Regions from separate parts of the Paenibacillus sp. FSL W8-0186 genome, predicted to be linked through region 3. Evidence: riboswitches for the same ligand, from Rfam matches in the RefSeq annotation. Region 3 holds a riboswitch; each other region holds the start of a gene.
What was found. Region 3 has a riboswitch for thiamine pyrophosphate ahead of thiC (phosphomethylpyrimidine synthase ThiC). Riboswitches for the same ligand answer to the same signal wherever they lie in the genome.
Positions count from the first base shown of each region.

Region 1: another riboswitch for thiamine pyrophosphate. It lies ahead of tenA (thiaminase II); the one in region 3 lies ahead of thiC (phosphomethylpyrimidine synthase ThiC).
Region 2: another riboswitch for thiamine pyrophosphate. It lies ahead of thiE (thiamine phosphate synthase); the one in region 3 lies ahead of thiC (phosphomethylpyrimidine synthase ThiC).
Region 4: another riboswitch for thiamine pyrophosphate. It lies ahead of MKX50_RS19080 (YkoF family thiamine/hydroxymethylpyrimidine-binding protein); the one in region 3 lies ahead of thiC (phosphomethylpyrimidine synthase ThiC).

Region 1 is NZ_CP150207.1:1,420,022-1,424,517, reverse strand. It holds gene thiE (thiamine phosphate synthase) at 1-348, opposite strand, end outside; gene thiD (bifunctional hydroxymethylpyrimidine kinase/phosphomethylpyrimidine kinase) at 345-1,157, opposite strand; gene thiM (hydroxyethylthiazole kinase) at 1,154-1,999, opposite strand; gene tenA (thiaminase II) at 2,015-2,704, opposite strand; TPP riboswitch at 2,861-2,965, opposite strand; gene MKX50_RS06085 (SEC-C metal-binding domain-containing protein) at 3,030-4,202, opposite strand.
Region 2 is NZ_CP150207.1:937,031-941,526, forward strand. It holds gene MKX50_RS03930 (ABC transporter permease) at 1-837, shown strand, start outside; gene MKX50_RS03935 (TraB/GumN family protein) at 887-2,092, shown strand; TPP riboswitch at 2,147-2,256, shown strand; gene thiE (thiamine phosphate synthase) at 2,330-2,977, shown strand; gene thiS (sulfur carrier protein ThiS) at 2,955-3,170, shown strand; gene MKX50_RS03950 (thiazole synthase) at 3,175-3,954, shown strand; gene MKX50_RS03955 (FAD-dependent oxidoreductase) at 3,987-4,496, shown strand, end outside.
Region 3 is NZ_CP150207.1:1,614,118-1,618,613, forward strand. It holds gene glpK (glycerol kinase GlpK) at 1-1,050, shown strand, start outside; gene MKX50_RS06930 (LuxR C-terminal-related transcriptional regulator) at 1,183-1,407, shown strand; TPP riboswitch at 1,560-1,671, shown strand; gene thiC (phosphomethylpyrimidine synthase ThiC) at 1,766-3,547, shown strand; gene MKX50_RS06940 (dipeptidase) at 3,946-4,496, opposite strand, start outside.
Region 4 is NZ_CP150207.1:4,265,909-4,270,404, reverse strand. It holds gene MKX50_RS19090 (energy-coupling factor transporter ATPase) at 1-699, opposite strand, end outside; gene MKX50_RS19085 (ECF transporter S component) at 699-1,298, opposite strand; gene MKX50_RS19080 (YkoF family thiamine/hydroxymethylpyrimidine-binding protein) at 1,301-1,936, opposite strand; TPP riboswitch at 2,067-2,180, opposite strand; gene MKX50_RS19075 (SPOR domain-containing protein) at 2,318-3,436, shown strand; gene MKX50_RS19070 (Maf family protein) at 3,610-4,215, shown strand; gene radC (DNA repair protein RadC) at 4,366-4,496, shown strand, end outside.

The DNA.
Region 1 (4,496 bases), 190 kb from region 3:
GAGGATGCGGTTGCCGATCCGTGCGCGAACGGTCCCCGCGGCTTCATCGTCCTGACCGACGTGGATGCCGTCCGCCCCGATCCGGGCGGCTAGCTCCACGTCATCGTTGACGATGAATGGCACCCCGGCGCGGCGGCAGGCCGCTTGCAGCTCGAGAGCGAGCGCAAGCTTGGCCTCCCCGGTCAGCGCGCCCGGGCCCTTCTCGCGGAACTGGATCATCGTCGCGCCCCCGCTCAACGCTTCCTCCACGACGCGCAGCGGCTTCTCCCGGCAGTTCACGCTGCCAATGACGAGGTACATCCGCAAGTACCGGCGCATTTGTTCAGGAGAGATGCTGCTGCCGCTCATCGCTCCTGCTCCTTTCTGCGGCGAAGTGCCCAGTGATTCGTCGGGCCATGTCCCTGCCCCAGCTCCAGGCTGTCCTCGATCGCAGCCTGGATATAATCGCGGGCCATCTGCACCGCCTCCAGCACTGGCAATCCCTTCGCCAGTCCGGCAGTTATCGCCGCGGAATAAGTACAGCCCGTTCCGTGCGTATGAACGGTATGAATCCGCCGGCCCTTCAGCTCCGTGCAAGACGCGCCGTCGTAGATCAGGTCGACCACCTGCTCGCCATCCTCGTCGTGTCCGCCCTTGATCACGGCAACTGCCGGGCCATAAGCGCAGATGCGCTTGGCTGCCTCACGGCGATCCGCCATCGAGCGGATAGTCATGCCGGACAATGCCTCGGCTTCCGGTATATTCGGCGTGACGATCAGCGCCAGCGGCAGCAGCTGCTCCTTCAAGGCTCGCACGGCTTCCGGCAGCAGCAAATCTGCTCCGCCCTTGGCGATCATCACCGGATCAACGACGACATTGCGCCAGCCATGCTCCTTGATGCGTCCAGCCACCGCTTCAATAATCTCGGCGCTGAACAGCATCCCCGTCTTCAAGGCATCGACGCCTAGATCGGTGCTTACGGCATCGATTTGCTCTACAGCAGCTTGCGGCGGCAGCGGGTACACGCCCTGAACGCCCAGCGTATTCTGCACCGTGATGGCGGTAATGGCCGACATGCCGAAGACATCCAGCTCCTGGAATGTCTTGAGATCGGCCTGTATGCCCGCACCGCCTCCGCTATCCGAACCGGCAACCGTAAGTGCTCTGGCTATGCTCATATCAATGCCTCCCCTGTGGCGGAGGCCTGAAATTCGCGAACCGCAGCATGTCCCTTCAGGGAGTGAGGGTGAAGTTTGGCCAACTCATCGAGAAAAGCGACTTGGAAACTGCCCGGGCCGATTTCAGATGTGCGCTCAGCCGCCCGTGAGGCAGCCGCGCCGTAAAAGGCCAGCCCAGCTGTACCCGCCAGCAGCAAATCCTTCTCCACCGCGGCAAAAGCGCCCAGCACCGATGTCAGCAGGCAGCCTGCTCCCGTCACCTGGGTCAGCAGCGCATCCCCGCCGCTAACGATCCGGCACAGGCTCCCGTCCGAGATAACATCCTCCTTGCCTGTAATCGCTACGATCGCATTCAGCTGCCGCGAAGCCCGCAGGCCAAGTCCGGCGTTCTCATTGTCGGCGCCATCCCCGGCGTCAACGCCTTTGATTTCACGCGACTCGCCGATAAGGTTGGCGATTTCCGCCGCATTTCCCCGCACGAGGGAGACCTTCACCTCGCGGAGAATCCGCAGCGCCGATTCCGTGCGGAATGCCGTTGCCCCTGCCCCAACCGGGTCAAGCAGTACCGGTACGCCATGCTCATTCGCCGATTTTCCGGCAATGATCATCGCCTCGACCTGCTCCTTCGTCAACGTGCCGATATTGAGCACGAGCGCCCCGGCGATTTTTGCCATATCGGCCACCTCCTCCGGCGCATACGCCATGACGGGAGATGCACCAAGAGCATATAGCCCGTTTGCTGTAAAATTGGTAACTACTACGTTGGTCATATTATGAATAAGCGGTTTGGTTCTCTGAACCTTTGTAAGAAGTGCTGTTATATCGTTTTCCAGTGTATTCATTATGATCCGCCTCACTTATAATGCGTATTCCGCCGTGTTCATGGACACCGGCCAATCCTGAACGTTATAGGCCATATCCCAGAACATATACTCGAGCTGGCAGCTCAATAGATAGTGCTCGGTCATTTTTTTGCGTTCAAGCTCGGTTGTCATTTCCGCCCACTTGTCCAGACGCTCGGAGAATTTAGCGGTCGTATTCGTCCGCGTCTCATAGAAATGGATCCATTCATAGAATGGATGGGCCTCGGTCGGCTGCACTTCTCTCATCAGCTTCTCCCCGATCTCCAGGTAAGTCCACGGACACGGCAGCAGCACCGCCATAATTTCAGCCAGGCTTCCTTCATGGGCCACGTTCAGCATGTGGCGGATATAGTGATGTGCCCCCGGAGCGAGCGCATAACCCTGCATTTCATCATAGCTGACTCCGGCAACCGCACAGAAGTTATTATGCGGATGAACTTCACTGTTCAGAATAAAAGAGATTTGCTGATTAAACATTTCGATCTCGTCGCGGCTCGAGCATTTGGATATGGCAATGCCATAAATCCGCATATACGCCGTTAAATATTCATGATCCTGCTTGACGTAGTGAATGAGCTGCTCCTTCCGCAAGTCGCCGTTAGCGATTCCTCTCACAAAAGGGTGTTCAAAAATAGCCTGAAAGATACCGTCCGCTTTCTGACGAAGCTCCTGCGTAAAACTCATGGTTCCCCACCTCCGGATATAATGCGAACATGATCAGGAAGCCGTTAGGGACGATGCCGCACATGCAAAAATACCAAAAAGGCCGCTCCATCAATGGAGCGGCCTCATTCAACGCCACCTTTACACGGGCAGCAAGCTGCAATAAGTGTCAGGCATCGGATTCCGACTCCACTTTCCTACGCTAGTACGAACTAGATCAGGTTCAAAGGGTCCAAGATTACGATCTTGTCTCAGCCGCTGCCGGCTCCCCTAGTGGACTTCCTATTCATTTTCACTATTACTGTATCTGTCTTTACAAGTGTTGTCAAATTTTTGGCATTTCATTTTACTTGCCGCAGCATTTTTTGTACTTGAAGCCGCTGCCGCACGGGCATGGTTCGTTGCGGCCGATTTTGGTGACGGACACCTGGCTTTTGTTCAAAGGACTTAGCTGGCGATGCGCCGCTCTCAGCTCCACATTTCCGGAAATCCGGTTCATCTCAGAAGGTGTATGACCTCTGTGCATCCACAGTCTTGTATGGTTGTACACATCGTTCATTAGAGCGATAACCGTATCCGCCTGCTCCATGCTTTGGAATTTCAGGCCTCTTCTCTCGAATTCATGGATCAGCTCTCCCGAAGTCGCTTGCATCGTGCAGGCTAACTGTATATCGTCGATAAGATAGTCGATCATTTCCGCATCACGGGAAATTTCCTTCATGATGTATGCTCTCAGCTTTGTCAGCTGCGGCGTCATCTCGAAGTAATCTTCATCGGCATATTTCAGCAGTTCTTCGCGTTTCGGAATGAAATAAGGCTTGCCTTGTACTTGCGCCAGCAGTTCTTTAAGCTCTCCTTGCGAATCCTCTAGAGACAAATATCCGTCGACGATGAAGCCGTCCTCTATCGTATAATTCTGTTCTCTGCTCGTTAACTCTCCAAGCAGCTCCTTGAACCGTTTCTGATCGAGCTGTTCGCTGTTCTGCGCATTGTAAATTTCAATGACCTTATCCGGTTCGATCACACCGTATAAGTGCGTCATAGCTAATATATACTCATGAACGAGCTGTACACTCGCCCGTTGTTGATGGAATTTTGCGTGATCCAGCTTGGCATAGGCTTCTCTAATCTCGTCCGGCAGGACGACATAAAGCTGACCCTCGCTGAAATAAGTAAATACTAGCCCACGGTTCATTAAATACCAGTAGTGCTCAATTAGAATGAGATTGTTCTGCAGAACAGGTTGACGAAGAAGCGATTCGAACAATTGCCATTCCAGGCCGCCGACAATCAGCAGGGCGGATTGCAGATGCTCCGCATCGGTCATGTATGCTGTTAGCGCTTCTATTAATTCTTGCTTTTTCATCTTGGAACGTCCAGGCAAATTGCAGGCCGAAGCAAGCGATGACAAACGGACCTTCGTCAAATCTTGAAGAATGTCAGGCAGGCTTGTCGTCACTTCCCCGATAATCGCATGCTGGATATTCATTTGTTCAAGCATTTCATTATAATCTTCCAAGTTCAGTTCTCCTCTTTCAATTCCTTGTTTCCTTTGGATTTCCTTTTGCCTCATACCATCATTATACCACCGGATAATTCTCCTATTTCGGGCTCAACTACATATACTACCACATAAATGGCATCTAGGAGAGGGATTCTCAGCAAAATTCATAATTTGGTTGTTAGGTTTACCATCGGCATTGAGATGCATAAACACCAAACGCAGCACATTAAATGGAAATGACGCATCTAATTAAGCATAAGACAACTATTTCTGGAAATTAGATGGATTTTTACACCTTAAATGATGGAT
Region 2 (4,496 bases), 680 kb from region 3:
AGCTCCCTAACCGAAGAGCAAATCGCGGCGATAAGCGCTCCAGTTATCATCGAAGAGTTGAAGGCTGAACAGGCCGCAGGGACGGGCAGTGCTGCCGTTGCAAATGAAGGCTCTAAGACGGCGGCGGTCAATTACGTTATTGTATACGGCCTGATCGTTCTGTTCTTCATGACCAATATGATGACAGGCAACATGATTGCTGCAGAGGTAACTTCGGAGAAAAGCTCGCGGATCATGGAGATTCTGGTAACGAGCGTTTCACCGCTGACGCAAATGTTCGGCAAAATTCTAGGCATGTTCCTGGTCGGTCTGCTGCAGATCGCCATCTTCATCGCCGTAGTTGCCATCAACCTTGCATTGCCGTACAATCAGGCATCCTTGACCGAGTTGAATTTGGATTTATCGCAAATGGATCTATCCATTCTGCTTGTTGGACTTATTTTCTATATTCTGGGCTATTTCCTCTATGCAACTTTGTACGCAGCGGTCGGCTCCATTGTCAGCCGCACGGAGGATCTTGGCCAGGCGGTGATGCCGATCACGATGCTTTCTCTGGCAGCATTCTATGTGGCGATGTTTAGCTTATCGTCTCCGAATTCCCTTCTGCTCAAGGTGTGCTCTTACATTCCGTTCGTGTCTCCCGTCACGATCCTGCTGCGGTATGGCGCAGGGGATGCAACGCTGCTGGAGGTAGGGCTGTCTCTGCTGGTCCTTATTGTCGCTATTGTCTTCTTCAGCTGGCTGGCCGCCAAGATTTACCGTACGGGAGTCCTGCTGTACGGCAAGCGTCCGACGATGAAGGAGCTGCGCAAAGCGATGAAGGCGTACAAGATTTAACTCCGTGTGAATTTTAAAAATATCATTGAAAACAAAGGAGAAGATGAACATGAAAAATTGGAAACGATCGCTCTTATCCCTCTTTATTTCTGTAGGCTTGCTTGCTGCGGCGGCCCCGGCTATGGCTGCTCCACAGCCAGCTTCGGTCAAGATCAACAACCAAAACGTTGAATTCGCAACAAATGCGCCTATTGTTGATCAAGGAACTACGATGGTGCCGCTGAGATCAACGCTTCAAGCAATGAATGTTCAATTAAGCGATGTACAGGATAGTACGATTCATGTCGTAATGGACGGCAAGGAGATTGTGCTGAACAGCAGGACAGAGCTGATTAACGGCGAGACGTACGCGCCGATTAGAATCGTCGGCGAAGCGGCAGGTTATAAGGTGCATTGGGATCAGCAATCCCGCACAGTGTTTCTTATCTCCGAAGCAACGGGAGAAGGTGCCCGCGGCTTCATGTGGGAAGTCAAACATGGCGGTAATACGGTCTATCTGGTAGGATCGATGCATATTGCGGACGACAGCTTTTATCCGCTGCGTTCGGAATTCGAGGATGCTTTTGCCGAAGCGGATTATTTGGGGGTAGAAATTGACCTTAGCAAGGCTGCTGATGAAGCCAATCAGAAGCTGATCTTGGATGTGGGAATGTATCAGGACGGTACGACTTTGAAGGATCATGTGTCCAAGGAGACATATGCAAAGCTTCAGGATATTTTGCAGCAGAACGGCCTGGAGCCAAACGCCTTTGATGTCTTCAAGCCATGGGTCGTCGAGAGTACCATCAGCACGCTTAAATCGATGCAGTCAGGTTATGAAGCCTCTGCCGGAATCGACCTGTATTTCATCCAGAAAGCCATAGAACGCAAGCTGCCGGTGTTGGAACTGGAAACCTACGAGTCCCAGCTGAGCATGCTCGACGGGTTCTCCAGCGAATTACAGGAGAAAAACCTAAATACCGCCTTGGACAACTTCGATGTTTCGGCTGAACTTGTGGACGATATGGCCGATATGTGGAAATCAGGGGATGATCAGAAACTGCTTGAGTTCACCGAGAGCATGATCGAGGATCCGGAGTATTACAAAGCGATGCTGACAGACCGGAATATCGTTATGGCCGATAAAATCGATGGATACCTGAAAAGCGACAAGAAAGCGGAATATTTCATTGTGGTTGGCGCCGCGCATTTCGCCGGCAAAGACGGCATCGTTCAGTTGTTGCAGGATAAAGGCTATTCCGTCGTTCGCAAATGAGCGTTCGGATAATCTTGCCAAGGCTATTAAGGTAAGTTATAGTGAAAGTAACTGAATATGGAGTGCGGGTGCTGGATAAAGTCCGGCTGAGATTGGAACCTGATGTTCCGGACCGTTAATCTGATCCAGGTAATGCTGGCGTAGAGAACATATCGAATTTAAAGCCATTCGTGTATTCTCGAATGGCTTTTTTGTGTCCTGCAGCCGGTAAATACAAAACGGAGGTAGAGTTGGCAGATGAGAGATTTTCGTTTGTACGCTATTACCGATGAAAGAAGCCATCCCGGCAGGGAGCTTGCCGAAGTGATGGAGGAGGCTATTCTTGGCGGTGCAGATATCGTGCAGCTTCGGGACAAGCACAGCGATCGGGAAGCCGTGCTGGAGAAGGCAAAGCGGCTTCGCGAATTGACCCGCAGGTATGATGTCCCTTTTATCGTCAACGACTATATTGATATTGCGCTTGAGGTAGATGCGGACGGCATTCATCTGGGCCAGGGCGACACACCGCTTTCCGTGGCCAGGGAGCTGGTCGGCGGCAAAATCATCGGCATTTCCACGCATGCGATCGAGGAGGCGCTGCTGGCAGAACAGCAGGGAGCGGACTATATCGGCGTTGGTCCTGTATATCCGACGGCTACGAAGGCGGGTGCAGCACCAGTAACGCTTTCCTATGTTCGCGAGGTAGCTGAGAAAATTCGCATTCCGTTCGTAGCGATCGGCGGCATCAAGCTGCACAATGCGGATGAAGTGATCGCTGCCGGGGCAACGCGAATCTGCGCGGTGACCGAAATTGTAGGCAATCCGGACGTAAGAGGGACATGCGAGGCTTTTATTCGCAAATTAGAGCAAGGGGGAACGGCTCATGGGAAATACGCACAGCGTTGAGCTGAAGGTGAATGGTGTTATGCAGAGCTTGCAGGCGGGAACCGTTCAGGATGTAATCGCCCATTTCGGCTTGACGGGCAAGCCGGTTATCGTAGAAGCGGACGGTGTGATTTTGACCCCCGAGCAGTGGGTGGATACAACGGTGTCTTCAGGGATGGTCATCGAGCTGGTTCATTTTGTGGGAGGGGGTTAAGCGGATGCGGGATGATGCATTGCGTATCGGCGGCCGCTCGCTGTCGTCGCGGTTCTTTATTGGCACAGGGCTGTTTCCCAACCCGTTCGTACAGAAGGAAGCGATTAAAGCTTCCGGGGCGGAAGTGCTCACGTTTGCTATTCGGCGCATTAATCTCGATGCGGTAGAGGATGATTCCATATTGCAGCATATCGAGGATGGCGCCTTTCAATATTTGCCGAACACATCAGGCGCAAGCACGGCCGAGGAAGCGGTCCGGATTGCGCGGCTTGCCAGAGCCTCCGGTCTCAGCGACTGGATCAAGGTTGAGATCAGCGCGGACGCGAAGACGCTGCTGCCTGATCCGATTGAGACGCTTAAGGCGACGGAAATGCTGGTCAAAGAAGGATTTACGGTGCTTCCTTATATTTCGGACGATCCGGTCATCTGCCGCCGGCTGGAAGAAGCCGGGGCAGCTGCGATCATGCCGGGAGCAGCGCCGATCGGCACGGGGCTCGGCATATTAAATCCTTACAATTTAGGCCTAATTGTAGAAGAAGCGGGCGTGCCCGTTATCGTGGATGCCGGGCTTGGGACGGCCAGTGACGTGACGAAAGCGATGGAACTAGGCGTAGACGGGGTACTTATGAACACTCCGGTGGCCAAGGCGAAGGATCCAGTCATGATGGCGGCCGCCATGAAGCACGCGATAGAGGCGGGACGGCTAGCTTATTTATCCGGACGAATTGCCCGGAAGAAGTATGCTTCCGCGAGCAGTGGCCTGGAACAGTTTATTTTGAAATAGCCCTATGAAAAATGGCGCCTGGGAGCGATAGCATGATGCAGAATATAGTTATTATGGGCGGCGGCGTTATCGGATTGTCCTGCGCCTTTGAATTGCGGAAGCGGGGGCATAACATAACTCTGCTGGAAATCGGCAAGTGCGGCGGTCAAGCCTCGGGAGCAGCCGCAGGTATGCTGGCGCCATATTCCGAAAACCTGGAGGAGCCGGACGAATTCTTTCGACTGTGCCTGGACAGCCTGCGGCTGTATCCCGCATGGCAAGCGGAGATCAGGCAGATGTCAGGAGAAGCCTTTGAATATGCCAACTCTGGCAGCCTTTATGCGGTATACCATGAAGCGGATATTTTGGCCTTGGAGGGCCGGCTGCTCTGGCAGCGGGAATTCGGTTCCTCCGGCCGGATTGTCGAAGGGGAGGAGCTCCGGCGGATCGAGCCGGGGATCTCCAGCGAAGTCAAAGCGGCATTATATACACCCGAGGAGAGCCATATTTATGCGCCGCATTATGTGCAGGCGTTAGAGCAGGTTTGCCGGAATATGGGCGTG
Region 3 (4,496 bases):
GAGGGAGCAAGGGAGCGTGCAGAAAAGGGAGAGCTGCTCTTCGGTACGATCGATTCCTGGCTCATTTGGAAGCTGACCGGCGGCCAGGTGCATGTGACCGACTACTCCAACGCATCGAGGACCTTGATGTATAACATTCATGAGCTATGCTGGGATGACGAACTTCTGGAGCTGCTTCAAGTTCCGAAAGCCATGCTTCCCGAAGTACGCTCATCTTCTGAGGTTTACGGACGGACGGCGCCTTACCATTTCTTTGGACATGAGGTGCCGATTGCGGGAGCTGCGGGCGACCAGCAGGCCGCTTTATTCGGACAAAACTGCTTCGAGCGGGGCATGGTAAAAACGACGTACGGCACAGGCTGCTTCATGCTGATGAATACGGGCGATCAGCCAGTCTCGTCGGGTCATGGCCTCATTACATCGATTGCCTGGGGGATCGGCGGCAAGGTTGAGTATGCGCTTGAGGGAAGTATCTTCGTCTCCGGTTCAGCCATACAATGGCTAAGAGACGGTTTGCGGATGTTTAGGGAGTCGAAGGACAGCGAAAGGTATGCCGAACGCGTCCAGTCCACGGAGGGGGTATACGTCGTGCCGGCCTTTGTCGGCTTAGGCAGCCCATATTGGGACAGCGACGTTCGAGGCGCTGTATTTGGCCTCACTCGGGGAACGAGTAAGGAGCATTTTATCCGCGCAACCCTTGAATCCTTGGCTTATCAGACCAAAGACATTCTAGTGGCGATGGAGAAGGATTGCGGCTACAAGGTGAATACAATGCGGGTAGACGGGGGAGCGGTATCGAATACGTTCCTGATGGCATTCCAAAGCGATATTCTCGATGTTCCGGTGGAACGTCCGGCTGTGCGCGAGACGACCGCGCTAGGCGCAGCCTATCTGGCCGGGCTTGCCGTCGGTTATTGGCGGGATCTTGAAGAAATTCGCCGCATTTGGAGCTTGGAACGGCGATTTGAACCGACAATGCCGGAAGATGAGCGTGAATCGCTCTACAATGGCTGGAAAAAAGCCATTTATGCCGCTATGGCCTTCAAATGAGGAATGGGCTGCCAAAAGCAGCCCATTTTTGCTTTGTATCGCACGCTTACTCGCTGTTTTTCATAATATGTTTTGACTGTATCCCTTAACCTTGTTATACCACAAAACCCGAGCAAGGAGGGGTGACGCATTTTGAAAAGCAGCGATCGTAACAGCAAATTTCTGTTGACTCATCGTGAGCGGGAAGTTTTTGAACTCCTCGTGCAGGATAAAACGACGCGCGACATTGCGGGGCAATTATTCATTAGCGAGAAGACCGTACGAAATCATATTTCTAATGTCATGCAGAAATTGAACGTAAAAGGTCGTGCGCAGGCGGTTGTCGAGCTGATTAAGCTTGGGGAGCTGAAGATCTGACGGTTTGGGCAAAACACGTCAAAAATCGTAAGCCTTCTAATTCCTTGTCCGGAGAGGAAAGGAACTAGGAGGTTTTTTGTTGTTTGAGGCTGATGAAGGAATTCTAGTTTGGGGTTGATAATTCCTTATTTTCCATATATTATATATTGGTGAATTGAATAAACGGGAGCTTGGGCCAACCAGGCTGAGAGGATAGCTAATGCGCTGTCGACCGTAATACCTGATCTGGGTAATGCCAGCGGAGGAAACGTTCGAGCCTTTGTGTACACAGAGACCGCTTCTTTCGTTGCGGTCTTTTTGTGTTGCACTTGGCAGCAGCATCTCCGCTTGAACCCATTCATTCTAAGGAGGAATAGAAATGGCAAGCGAAACCAGCAACAACACAGTCAACCCCGAGTTCTTAGCTTTTCCGGGCAGCCGCAAGGTGTATCTTCAAGGTTCACGGCCGGATATACAAGTGCCCATGAGAGAGATTGCACTTGCGCCGACCGTTCGCGGAGAATCGGTAGAAGAGAATGAACCTGTTCGGGTATATGATTGCAGCGGTCCTTACACAGACGCTAACTATCATGCGGATATTAGGACAGGGCTTCCAGCGAACCGCAAAAATTGGATTCTGGAGCGGGGGGATGTGGAGGTTTATGAAGGCAGGAGCATCAGACCTGAGGATGATGGATACCAAACTGAAATGCAGCTTGATCAGACGGAGACATTCCCCGGCCTGCGCCGTAAGCCTTTAAGAGCTAAAGCCGGCCGCAATGTGACGCAGATGCATTACGCAAGAAAGGGTATCATCACGCCCGAAATGGAGTACATTTCAATCCGGGAGAACGTGACTCCGGAATTCGTACGCAGGGAAGTTGCCGAAGGCAGAGCGATTATTCCCTCCAACATTAATCATCCCGAAAGCGAGCCGATGATTATAGGCCGTCATTTTCTGGTCAAAATCAATGCAAACATCGGCAATTCGGCCGTCGCCTCCTCCATTGAGGAGGAAGTGGAGAAGATGAGATGGGCGACCCGTTGGGGCGCTGACACGATTATGGATCTTTCCACGGGGAAAAACATTCATACGACGCGGGAGTGGATCATCCGCAATTCACCGGTGCCTGTAGGCACAGTCCCGCTCTACCAGGCATTGGAGAAGGTAGGCGGAAAGGCCGAGGCACTGAGCTGGGAAGTCTACCGCGATACATTGATCGAGCAAGCGGAGCAGGGTGTCGACTATTTTACGATCCATGCCGGAGTGCTTCTGCGGTATATTCCGTTAACGGCTAAGCGTGTCACAGGCATTGTATCTCGCGGCGGGTCCATCATGGCAGCCTGGTGCCTTGCTCATCATCAAGAAAACTTTCTCTATACCCATTTTGAAGAAATCTGTGAAATCATGAAAAGCTATGACATCGCTTTTTCGCTTGGCGACGGCCTGCGGCCGGGTTCGATTGCGGATGCTAACGACGAAGCTCAGTTCGCTGAGCTCGAGACGCTCGGCGAACTGACCCAAATCGCTTGGGAGCATGACGTTCAGGTGATGATCGAAGGGCCGGGCCACGTACCGATGCACTTAATTAAAGAAAATGTAGACAAACAAATGGAGATATGCCAGGAGGCTCCTTTCTATACGCTGGGTCCGCTAACTACGGATATCGCTCCAGGCTATGATCATATTACTTCAGCGATAGGAGCGGCCATGATTGGTTGGTTCGGGACGGCTATGCTGTGTTATGTGACGCCTAAGGAACACCTCGGCCTCCCTAATAAAGACGATGTTCGCGAGGGAGTCATTGCTTATAAAATAGCTGCACATGCAGCTGATCTAGCGAAGGGACATCCTGGGGCCCAGGAACGAGACAACGCGTTATCCAAGGCCCGGTTCGAATTCCGCTGGCGGGACCAATTCAACCTCTCGCTCGATCCTGAGAGGGCTCTGGAGTATCATGATGAAACACTGCCCGCGGAAGGAGCCAAGACCGCTCACTTCTGTTCCATGTGCGGCCCTAAATTTTGCAGCATGAGAATCACTCAGGACATTCGCGATTATGCCAAGCAGCATGGAATTGAAGAAGAGGAGGCTATCGCCAATGGCCTTAAGGAAAAATCACGGCAGTTCAAAGAAGCGGGAAATGTCATTTATCGTTAAAATTTTATTCGAAATCATATGACGAATGACATACAGAAATCGAAAGATTGAATATAATAAGGGTTGTACGCAGATGGTTCCTGATTTATCAAGCTTAGGTATGTAGGCTGTCGTGCACTAAATGGAATTCATGTATCTAATCGCACTCTAAGTGAATGGTTTAAAGGATTAAATGGATTTTACGCACCTAAAACCAAGAATCCAGCCATGGTTGACAATTCCTTTACTTCTAACGACATGAAATCCATTTAAATCCATCTTTCCTTCTTTGCTGCAGAAATGAACTGCTATAAATCCATTTATAATAAGTTGAACTTTCTAGATCAACTTATTATAGCCATAAAACCATCCAGCCCCTTCCATACGGAGGGGGCTGGATGGTTTTATGGTCACCTGTGCTAGAGCGAATTCAGATAGTCTACGATCGTTAGCAGCCCTTTATCGAAATTCTCCAGATTGAAGTGCTCGTTGGGAGCATGGAGATTCTCGTCGGGAAGCCCGAAGCCCATCATGACGGCCGGGGCATTCAGGACGCGCGACAATGTTTCGACAATTGGTATAGAGCCGCCGTCGTGCGTAAAGAGGGCGCGGGTGCCGTATACGCGTTCGTATGCGTCCGCGGCTTTCTGCAGCATCGGATTCGCAGGATTGATAGTGAACGCCCGGGCTTTCTCGACTTGGACGATGTTCAACTTGGCGCCAGGCTGTACGTGCTGCTTGAGGTGCGCCTCGATTTTATCCAGAATATCCTGAGGATCCTGATTGCCGACTAAACGGCACGTAATTTTGGCGTGAGCTTCCTTTGGAATGACGGTTTTGGAGCCTTCGCCTTGGAATCCGCCGTATACCCCATTCAATTCCAGCGTTGGACGGGCACCGGTCCGTTCCACGAAGCTATAGCCTTCCTCGCCATAGAGCGTGTCTAGACCCAGGTCGGCTTTTAATTTGT
Region 4 (4,496 bases), 2.7 Mb from region 3:
TGTGCCCATCACGGCAAGGCGATCGACATAAGGCATCCAGGCATCAAGCTGGTGTTCGATCAGCAAGATGCTCATTTGCCGCTGCTTGCGGATGGAATGAATGAGATCGGCCAAGTGCGAGCAAGCCAGCGGATCCAGATTAGATGTGGGCTCGTCAAGGATGAGAACATCCGGATTCAATGCCAGAGCGCAGGCTAGGGCAAGCCGCTGCTTCATTCCACCGGATAAAGTATGGATATTCGCGCTCCGCCAGCCGGTCAAATCGACAAGCCGCAGCGCTTCGTCGATTTTCGCGTTGATTTGTTCCCGTGGACATCCGATATTTTCCAGGCAAAAAGCAAGCTCCTCCTCCACCTTAAGCATGCAAAATTGGCTGTCCACGTCTTGGAACACAATGCCTACCTGCTGCGCAATTTCACCTGGATCCTGTCCCTCTAGGGATTTGCCATACAGATAAACGCCGCCTGTCACCAGGCTATCAATGGCTGACGGGTACACCCGGTTCAGGCAGAGGGCCAAGGAACTTTTTCCACAGCCGCTTGGACCAAGGAGCAGCATCAATTCACCTTGATGCAGCCCGAGGGAAATCGAGGAGAACACCTGCTCCTCCCCGTCCTCGCTGAAAGCAAGGGATAAATTTTTTGTCTCCAAGACCATCGGTTTATCCATCGTTTCTTGATTCGGGAGCAATGTATTCATTACTGCTTCACCGAGGTTCGTTGTTGATTGGCGCTTTGGGCAGCGGCCTTCCCGATGGGAAAGCTCCTCAATACGCCTGTCCGGGCCAGCGCATCGGATATCCATTTGCCTAGCAGGCCGGCGATCACTGCACCGCTGATAACGCGGACGATGAACATCGAGATGACTAGACCCGTGGACAAAGCGGCGAAGCCGGATTGAAAGAAGCCCCAGCCAAAGCTGAATACGGCCGCGCCTACGCCTGCGCCCATGAGCACTGCTGTGTTGTAGTAACGGTATCTTACGGCGGCGAATACCGCTTCCGCTCCGAGGCCTTGAATAAAGGCCGACAGAATCAGGATCGGGCCGGTGACGTTGCCGATCAACACCTCGATCGTTCCGGCGATTGTCTCAGACAGCAGGGCAGCTCCGGGCTTGCGCAAGATATAGGCCGAAATGATTGAAACGATAAACCATATGCCGAAGATGACCTCATATCCCATCGGACCCATAAAGCCGACAAGCACATTTCCTATCTGCAGGAAAATCAAATAGACGACAGCAAACACGACGGACAGCGAGCTGAGAACGATAATGTCGCGAAGCTTCCAGGTTGACATCCTTATTCCCCCTTCCTCTGCACATGCTCCGGTTTGGCTGACGGGCTGTTGCAGGAGATTGTGGCCGTCATGACTAGATGGGAAGTCTTGGTGCTTGACGTGACAAAGGCATTTTCGAGCGAACGAAACACCTGTTGGGCGGTTCCATCCAAGCGGCTGGCGTAATGAATTCCGCCGGAGAACGTTCCCTCGGCTTCCGCCGCTTTGACCGCATCATAAATGACGTCCATGTAGTGGGCCACCCCCATCGGGTAAAGGGCGAATTGAGCTGCGGTATCAACCGATGTTTTGTTCCCTTCATTCAAACGGACATCGTCCTCAGACATGAAGACATCTCCTTCCGTATCTCCCGGGCAGCCTACGGAAAAGGTTGCGCTAAGAACGACATGCTCACCGCTTTTTGCCGCTTGCAGGAAAATGGATTTCACTACGTCGAACACATGCTCATGGCGGCCGCGCACGCAGGTGCTGACGTCATCGCTTTGAACCCAGACCTTGGACGTATCGGTCTGCTCCAGCGCTCCAAGAATGATCGGAACGAACCGGTCGCTCATCGGAAACAGAGAGAACCGGCAGCCGACGATGCGGCTGGTGCCGCAGGCCGCGGCTTGAATGTTGTGGTTGAATGAATTGGTCATGATGCTTTTCCTCCCCTGGTTCATTTGAATTATTGCTGATAACGACAAAAAAACCGCACCCGAAGAGTGCAGTTATATCGATACAGCCTGTGTCTGCTTAAACATTTTAAAGCAAGCACGCAGCGCTATTTATCGTTTCCCCGCACTTCCCCACGCTAGTATGATCTAGATCGGGTGTAAAGGGTTAACCGTTCCTCAAGCGGGAACGATCTCTCAGCCAGCAAAGGCACCCCTAGTGCATTTTTCCGTGATGCGGTTGTCAATGGTTCCCATTATACAGAGTTCCTTTCAATTGTAAAGCCTTGTTTAAATGAAGTGGTCTATATTCTCGCAAATATTCATATTGTAACGGTAGAAGAGAGGACAAGGAGCGTGCGGATCGTGAACAAGGCAAAGATGACATTCCGGTTCGATGAACATGGGCAGCAAGCGCACAGTGCACAGAAGGCTGGAGATCGCCAGCGGCTGGAGACCGCCCCCGCTTCAGGGCATGACAAGCCGCCCGAGCGATCAGAACAAGAACCGAAGGATACTCCTATAACTTACCGTGCGGTGGAAACGATAGATTATTGGGGAGATCCCTTTACAGACCATACAGGAACAGGGATTGCCCTATTGCCAGAGCATGCCGAGCCAGGCGGCGGTGATTATTATTTTCGCAAAACGCGGACCTCCTGGTGGAAGGTTGCCGGCTCGCTGACCGGCGCGATCGTGACCGGAGCGCTCTTTGGATTCGTCGTTCTGTCCATGTTCGACCAGGAAATGACGGTGCCGATCCCTGGAATTAGCGTGCCGAAGCAGGGGGCGGCCGGAGAAGCAGCCGATATTCCCGTACTTGGCGGTGTCATTACGGAGGAACAGGTTCCGCTCGTACAGGTCGTTCTGCCTTCACAGAGCTATCATTTCCTGCAGTACGGCGTGTTCAGCACAGCGGAAGGCGTTGCCCTGGCCCAGGAACAATTGCGCTCCGCGGGAATTGCCGCCGCGCGGGATACCATGGATGAGAAGCGGGTCTATGCCGGAGTATCCCCGGACCGTGAGGAAGCTAAAATGCTGAGCGGGAGGCTGAAGACAGGCGGCGTTCACCTCATTTTGCATGAAATTGCTTTGCCTGAATCGGCTACGATGGAATATAAAGGGGATGCGGCATCCCTCCAGCAATATTTGGCGCAGAGTGCGGATCTCGCCTATATGCTCAGCTCCTCCTCGGCAGCTCTTCTGGGAGAAGCTTCTCCCGGGCGCCAGAGTCAGGAGGAAATCGGCCGGCTAAGGGAGAGCCACCAGCTGTGGACCAAAAGCGCCGCTGACGTTCGAGGCAAGCTGACGGCAGCCGCAGAGGCTGAAGCAAAGGAGATGGAGAAGGCGATGAACAGCGCGGTTGAGGCGATGGAGGAATTTAACGAGAAGGGCGAGCAAACCATGCTCTGGGAAGTGCAGAACGAAGTGATGCGGTTCATTCTGGCAGAACAAAAGCTGGTCGGAGGCCAAGAAGGGCCGTAAATGAACCATCAAAAGGCAGGGAATTGGAAATAGTTGCCCCTGCCTTTTTTATGTTTGTATTGCCGATCAATTAACCTTATAATAATGAAGTGCAAAGTGTCAAAAAATGGCGAGGTTAACAGCTCTGAACTTATTCGGGCGACAGCCGGGCAAAGGAGCATACGAACTTGGAAATTGCAGCTTCATCATCGCAGTATGTCATATTGGCCTCGACTTCACCGCGCAGACGGGAATTGCTGGCTTCCTTACATATTCCGTTTGCGGTGATTCCAAGCGAAGCGGACGAAACTACGCCGGAGCAATGGGAGCCGGAGCAAATCGTGATGGAGCTTGCGCTGCGCAAGGCCAAGGCTGTTCAGGCAACGCTTGAGCCAGCAGCGCGCGAAGCCGTTATCATCGGCAGCGATACGATTGTCGTCTTGGACGGACAAGTGCTTGGCAAGCCCAAGAATGAAGCGGAGGCAGCTTCCATGCTCCGTTCCCTGCAGGGACGAAGCCACGATGTGTATACTGCCGTGGCCTGCATCGATGTGATTACCGGAAGAACTGAAGTCGAATATCGCCGTACGACCGTTACGATGAGAACCGTAGCCGAGGATGAGATCGCCGCATATGCCAGGACCGGAGAAGGCTTGGACAAAGCGGGCGCTTATGCGATACAAGGACTCGGGTCGATTTTTGTCACGGGAATCGAAGGCTGTTATTTTAACGTGGTTGGACTGCCGCTATCCTTGCTGAGCGAGATGCTGGGCCATTTTGGAATCCATGTGTTGCGGTAATTAAATCCAGCCAAAAATGATGTAACAAATAACTTCATACGTACGTTGTTGTAAGAAAAGGAAGAGATAAAGCATATCCTTCCGCTATGAATTTTGCTGGCGGCCGGTGATCCGGACCCATGCCTAATCATTCGGAAGCGAGGGATATGAATGGATATGCCGCAATATTTGCTGCGGGACATGCCTTTTGAGGAAAGACCCAGAGAACGCTTGATGCAATACGGAGCCGGATCACTCAGCAATGCTGAGCTGCTGGCGATATTGTTTCGCACGGGAACCCG